One region of the Halomonas sp. A29 genome, then DNA from elsewhere that is predicted to be linked to it. Evidence: predicted binding sites of a transcription regulator. Region 1 holds the regulator's gene; each other region holds the start of a gene.
What was found. Region 1 encodes FNR, which switches genes on or off when oxygen is low (the NO sensors DNR and NnrR bind a similar motif). Its sites were predicted from a motif close to TTGATNTANATCAA; they were not measured.
Positions count from the first base shown of each region.

Region 2: SPH52_RS19305 (ribonucleoside triphosphate reductase) is a predicted target of FNR. The motif match lies at 969-982, and genes of this name have one in related genera.
Region 3: SPH52_RS06145 (cation-translocating P-type ATPase) is a predicted target of FNR. The motif match lies at 781-794, and genes of this name have one in related genera.

Region 1 covers NZ_JAXQPR010000001.1:86,643-88,907, forward strand. Annotated here, with positions in the region: gene hemN (oxygen-independent coproporphyrinogen III oxidase) at 1-908, shown strand, start outside; gene fnr (fumarate/nitrate reduction transcriptional regulator Fnr) at 1,027-1,773, shown strand; gene ttcA (tRNA 2-thiocytidine(32) synthetase TtcA) at 1,868-2,265, opposite strand, start outside.
Region 2 covers NZ_JAXQPR010000011.1:77,794-80,058, forward strand. Annotated here, with positions in the region: gene SPH52_RS19305 (ribonucleoside triphosphate reductase) at 1-881, opposite strand, end outside; gene SPH52_RS19310 (U32 family peptidase) at 1,072-1,986, opposite strand; gene SPH52_RS19315 (peptidase U32 family protein) at 1,995-2,265, opposite strand, start outside.
Region 3 covers NZ_JAXQPR010000003.1:18,605-20,869, reverse strand. Annotated here, with positions in the region: gene SPH52_RS06155 (Na+/H+ antiporter family protein) at 1-61, shown strand, start outside; gene SPH52_RS06150 (YchJ family protein) at 96-557, opposite strand; gene SPH52_RS06145 (cation-translocating P-type ATPase) at 855-2,265, shown strand, end outside.

The DNA of each region.
Region 1 (2,265 bases):
CCTTGCGCCACCTGCAGGCGCTGGGGTTCAATCGCTTGAGTCTCGGCGTTCAGGACCTGGACCCCAAGGTGCAGCGCGCCGTGAACAGGGTCCAGCCACGCATTCTCACCGAGGCCCTGCTCGACGAAGCCGATCGCCTCGGCTTTCGCTCGCTCAACCTGGACCTGATCTACGGCCTGCCTTTTCAGACTCGCGACAGCTTCGCCACCACCCTGTCACAAGTGATCGCCATGGCACCGGCGCGCCTTTCGGTGTTCAACTATGCTCATATGCCGGAGCGCTTTACCGCCCAACGGCACATTCGCGCCGAAGACCTGCCTCGGCCCGAGGAGAAACTGGCGATACTGCGCACTACCATCGCCATGCTGACCGAGGCGGGCTACGTGCACATCGGCATGGATCACTTCGCCCGCACCAGCGACAGCCTGGCCATCGCCCAGCGCGAAGGCACGCTACAGCGCAACTTCCAGGGCTATTCCAGTCATGCCCAATGCGACCTGGTTGGGCTAGGCGTCTCGGCCATCTCCTGCATCGATGACGCCTATGCCCAGAACCACACCAGCCTTGACGCCTATGAAGCGGCCCTCGACGGCAGCCGCTTGCCCACCGCAAGAGGTATCCGGCTGAACTTCGACGACCGTGTCAGACAGCATGCCATCGAGCGGCTGATGTGCGACATGGAGCTGGACATGGCCGAGCTGAGCGAAACCTTCGGCATCGATGCTCCCCGTTACCTGGCGGATGCCCTGGCACGGCTGGAGAACCTCCAGCGCGACGGGCTCGCGCTCATGGAAGGGCCGCGGATTATTGCAACCCCCATCGGCCGGCTGCTGATCCGACACCTGGCCATGGCCTTCGATGCCCGCTCGCCGCTGCTGCCCGATGCTCAGTTCTCACGCATCGTCTGACCTCAAAGGGCTAGCAAGAAAGTTCTAAACATACTGCGGCCAAAGGTCGCAAGAGGCATTTTACCGGCTACAATAATGCTCCATAATGCGTCAATGATAACGATCCAGGAGGTGGAGCATGCCGGTCAACGCGGCCAATGCAGTCGGCAAGCGGCGTTCGTTGCTGCATGAAACCCGCTGCCAGAACTGCAGCTTGAGTTCGCTATGCCTGCCTCTCGCCCTGGAGCTCGAGGACATGGAGCAGTTCGACGCCATCATCCGGCGTCGCTCACCCTTGAAGAAGGGCGAATCGCTGTTCCGTCAGGGCAGCGCCTTCAGCAGTGTCTTTGCCGTGCGCTCAGGCAGCCTCAAGCAGGTCACCACCGAGGGCTCCGGCGACGACCAGGTCACCAATTTCTACCTGCCCAGCGAACTGGTCGGCCTCGATGGCATCGACGAAGAGATCTATCCCGGCAGCGTGATCGCGCTCGAGACCACCACCGTGTGCGAGATCCCCTTCGATCGTCTCGACAGTCTTTCCGAGCAGTTGCCCGAGCTACGAGGCCAGCTCTACCGCAGCATGAGCAAGGAGCTGCGCGATGACCGCAAGATGATGCGCCTGCTGTCACGCAAGACCGCCGATCAGCGCCTGGCCAGCTTCTTCTCCAGCCTGTCGGACCGCTTCCGCCGCCGCGGCTACTCGCCCTACAGCTTCCGCCTCTCCATGTCGCGTGCTGATATCGGCAACTACCTGGGCCTGGCCGTGGAAACGGTCAGCCGCATCCTGGGGCGCTTCCAGCAGCAAGGGCTGGTCGAGGTCTCTGGGCGCGAAGTGAACATTCTCAATCTCGAGGCATTGGTGGCCCAGGCGCAGGACGATCACTGAGCCCATAATTCGCAACTCCGATCGAAGAGACCCGCCCGGCAATGCCGAGCGGGTCTCTCTGTTTGGTCTCTGTTTGGCGGCACTAACCGGCTATTCAGCGATTGTGCGAAAGCTCCAGCGCGTCGATTCGACGCTCGCGCATCCGCACCTGCTTGGACTCCAGCCCTTCGAAGTCGAACAGCTCACGGTCGGCCAACTGAGACGGTGCCACGTTGGTCACCGCCTTGAACATGGTTTCAATGCGCCCAGGATGCTTGCGCTCCCATTCGGAAAGCATCTCCTTGACCACCTGGCGCTGCATGTTGGGCTGTGAGCCACACAGGTTGCAGGGAATGATGGGAAAGTCCATCAGCCGTGCGAATTCGGCGATATCCGCCTCGCGGCAGTAGGCCAGGGGACGAATGACGATATTCTTGCCGTCATCCGAGAGCAGCTTGGGCGGCATGGCCTTGAGACTACCGCCATAGAACATGTTGAGAAACAGCGTCTCGA
Region 2 (2,265 bases), on a different contig from region 1:
AGGCGGCAGCACATGGAGCGCACCATGTGCGGCTCCAGGTCGGAGTTGAGGAAGTTCTGGAAGTAGGGCAGGCCGTACTTGGCGGTCAGTGCGAACAGCCGCTCGGCGTTGTCGCTCTCCCAGTCGAAATCCGGGGTGATGTTGTAGGTGGGGATGGGGAAGGTGAACACCCGTCCCTGGCGGTCGCCGGCCTCCATCACCTCCAGGTAGGCACGGTTGAGCAGGTCCATCTCCGCCTGCAGCTCGCCATAGGTGAAGGGCTGCTCCTCACCGCCGACGATCGGCACCTGGTCGCGCAGGTCCGCCGGGCACACCCAGTCAAAGGTGAGATTGGTGAAGGGCGTCTGGCTGCCCCAGCGCGACGGCACGTTGAGGTTGTAGATGAACTCCTGGATCGCCTGCTTCACCGCGGCAAAGTCGAGGCCGTCCTTGCGCACGTAGGGGGCGAGATAGGTATCGAAGGAGCTGAAGGCCTGGGCGCCGGCCCACTCGTTCTGTAGCGTGCCGAGGAAGTTGACCATCTGCCCAAGCGCGCTGGAGAGGTGGCGCGGCGGTGCGCTCTCGGCGCGCCCGGGCACGCCGTTGAAGCCCTCGATCAGCAACTGGCGCAGCGACCAGCCGGCGCAGTAGCCGCACAGCATGTCGAGATCGTGGATGTGCAGGTCGCCCTCACGGTGGGCGGCGCCGACCTCGGCCGGGTAGACCTCGTCGAGCCAGTAGTTGGCGATCAGCTTGCCCGAGACGTTGAGGATCAGCCCGCCCAGGGAGTAGCCCTGGTTGGCGTTGGCGTGCACGCGCCAATCGGCGCGTTCGAGGTACTCGTTGACGGTCGAGGCGACGTCGATGCGGCGCGGGCCGGCCTGGCTTGTGGGGGCGTTCACCGTAATCTCCCTATATGTGCTGCCGTTTGGTGTTTCTATACACAACATATGGTGTGTGAAGGCTAGTGCCTTCGGCAGCGGGAGAACATGATCCAAGTCAGAAAAAGGCCAGTTGGATCCGTGGGGAACGATGAACCCCGCCGATTGGCGGGGCTCGAACACGGCCGCAAAGGCGCTCATCGCGGGCGGCTCAGCCGGCGGGCAGCCGGCTGTTGTCCATACCCGGTCGGCCGAACCAGTAACCGTCGCATACCTCGGCGTCTACCAGGGCCAGTGGGTCGGCGGCGGGCAGCTCGCCGCGGCGTGCGGCGTCGAAGGCGGCGACCACCTCGGCCATGCCCTCGGCGCGGGGGCTCAGGCGCGCCACGGCTACGCCCATTGCGGCCATGTCGCTGACCTCGTGGCGCAGGTCCTGGCAGGCGCCGGAAAGCGTCTGAATGCCGTTGAGGGTGAACACTTCCTTGGATTCCTGGGAACGCAGCGCCAGGCCCTCGGGATACTTCTGGCACACGAACATGCAGCGATCCTTGGGCTTCTGGTGGCGCCGGGCGGTGAAGCAGCGCGACGACCAGGCCAGTGGCAGGTGGCCGTAGGCGAACACCTCGCAGGGCTGGTCGAGCCCTTCGGCTTTGCTGTCGGCGAGTAGCCGGGTGAGATCGCTGCGCGACATCTCTACCGGCGCCTGCCAGCGGCGCATGCCGGCGCGGGCCATCACGCCGATGGAAGCGGGGTTGTAGAGGTTCAGTGCGGCGCCGGCGACGAAGGGCAGGCGGGCGGCAGCCAGGCGCTGCAGGGCGCTCTGGTCGTTGGCCTCGATAGTGAATTCGCCGTTGTCGCACAGCTTGCGCAGGTCGCGCAGGTCGGCTTCTGACTCGATCAGCGTCTGGCTCGCCAGCACTACCTGCTTGCCGCTCTGGGTCAGCTCTCGGCCGATGCCGAGCCAGTCGTCGAGCTTCATGTCGCGGCGGCGCGAGCAGACGGACTCGCCCAAGGTGACGATCTCCACCGGCCAGCCGGCGGCTTCGCGATAGAAGTCGGCGTAGCGCTCGCGGGTCCAGTAGAACAGCACCGGGCCCAGGGCGAGCTGCAGGGAATCGGATGACATGAAACCTCCTATTTCCAGCGGCGTTCGTAGGCGCCCAGGGTGGTGGTGGCGCCCTCGGAGACCTCGCCGAGGCCGGCCATCCAGGCGGGGTCGGGGTGGAAGCGCTCCGGCGCTCGCTCCAGGCGGTCCAGTGCCTGGCGCCAGATGCTGGCCACCTTCGATACGTAGGCCGGGCTGCGCTGACGACCCTCGATCTTCACCGCGCTGATGCCCAGCTCGCGCAGCTCCGGCAGCAGTTCCAGGGTGTTGAGGCTGGTGGGCTCCTCGATGGCGTGGTAA
Region 3 (2,265 bases), on a different contig from region 1:
CTTCCTGCACTACAACGTGCCGTTGATCGCCTTTGGCTGGTTGGCGGCAATGATTCTCTGACAGAGTTCACCTGCCAGGGCTCATCTGACTGGGATCATCCCAGGCCGCAGCAGCTCTTGAACTTGCGCCCGCTGCCACAGGAGCAAGGGTCGTTGCGGCCTGGCTTGAGGCGGGTGACGCTGGGCGTGCCATCCAGGTAATACCAGCGCCCCGCCTCGCGCACGAAGCGCGAATTCTCTTCCAGCACGCCCCAGCGCCTATCCTCGCGAAAGGTCGCACGAAAGTGTACGCGGCCCTGATCGCCGTCCTGCCCATGATCCAGCACTTCCAACCGCACCCAGCGCGTACCGTCGCCCAGATCCAGCGTCGTGGGGCGGGTGCTCTCGTGCCAGGTATCGCGCAGATACTCCTCGAGCCCCATGGCAAAGGCGCTATAGCGGGAGCGCATCAGTGCCTCGGGCGTAGGCGCCGGTTCACCGGCATGGAACCGACCACAGCAGTCGGCAAGAACAAGGCCGCTGCCGCAGGGGCAGAAAGGCGTAGTGGAGTTCGACATGGCTCACTCTTTTCAATCGGGCCGTTCGTACGGGCCGCCATCATAGCCGATACGCGGCCATCGAACCGACCAGGTGACGCTCCCCTGGCAGCGAAGTTTCCTTCCCCGCTGCCGCTTCTACACTGTGACCCAACACGTGCCCGTTCCAAGGCGAGCAGAGACTCATCGCCCGACATGGCACCTAGATGCCTGACCCAAGGAAATAAGTAGTTGGGCAACGTTCTTGCGCCAGATCACTGCAGCGCAGCATTACGTATGTTACATCTGGCTTCACACCAAGCTTTCGGAGATAAGGAAATGCCCGAACGCCGCGACGATTCCCCCACCGCCTGGCATGCTCTCACCGCAGAGGAGGCCCTCGAGAAGCTCGAGAGCCACAAGGATGGGCTCAGTGACGAGGAAGCCACCTCGCGACTGGACCGATACGGCCCGAACCGGCTCAAGCAGGAGAAGGGGCGCCCCTGGTGGAGGCGGCTGCTCGAACAGTTCAACAATATCTTGATGATCATCCTGCTGGTGGCCGCGGTAGCCAGCCTTGCTCTCGGCCATACCCTGGATGCCCTGGCCATCGTCGGGGTGGTGATCATCATCGCCCTGATCGGCTTCATTCAGGAAGGCAAGGCCGAACAGGCTCTCGATAGCATCCGCAACATGCTTTCGCCCCAGGCAGCGGTGCTGCGCAACGGCCGGCGACGAACGCTCGCCGCAGAAGAGCTGGTGCCCGGTGACATCGTCATGCTCGAGAGCGGTGACCGCGTTCCCGCCGACCTACGCCTGCTCGAGGCCAGGCGCCTGCGCACCGAGGAAGCGGCACTGACCGGCGAGTCCACGCCTGTCGACAAGCAAACCGACTCCGTCGACGAGAGTGCCGATCTGGGCGATCGCGCTGCCATGGCCTATGCCAGTACCATCGTTGTCCAGGGCACGGCCCAGGGTCTGGTGGTGGAAACCGGCACCCATACCGAGATCGGCCGTATCTCCGAAATGCTGCGTGGCGTGGAGAAGCTCAAGACACCGCTGCTCCAGCAGCTCGATCAGGCCGGTCGCGTGCTGGCTATCTTCATCCTGGGCGCCGCCGCCCTTACCGCCGCGATCGGCGTGGTCATCCACGACCAACCCATCAGCGCCATGTTCATGGCGGCAGTGGGCCTGGCCGTTGCCGCCATCCCCGAGGGCCTGCCAGCCATCGTCACCATCACCCTGGCGCTGGGCGTCCAGGTCATGGCCAAGCGCAACGCCATCATCCGCCGCCTGCCGGCGGTGGAGACGCTGGGCTCCATCTCCACCATCTTCTCCGACAAGACCGGCACCCTCACCCGCAATGAGATGACGGCCCAGGCGATCTGGCTGCCCGAAGGCGAGTTTCGTCTCTCAGGCATCGGCTTCGACCCGGACGGCAAGTTCCACCTGGCTGCGGAGGGTTCGAAGGACGGCGAGCACGGTGAGGAGATCGCGCTGGACGACCATCCGACCCTGGCCCATTTCCTCAAGGTCGGCGTACTGTGCAACGACGCCGAACTTGCCCAGGAGGAGGATCGTTGGAGCATCCACGGCGACCCCACCGAAGGGGCCCTGGTGGTGGCCGGCGCCAAGGGTGGCTTCGACACCTGTGAGCTGCGCGACGAGCACCCACGCCAGGACGCCATACCCTTCGAGTCCGAACGCAAGTACATGGCGACGCTCAACGAGCTGGAGGGCAAGCGTCTGC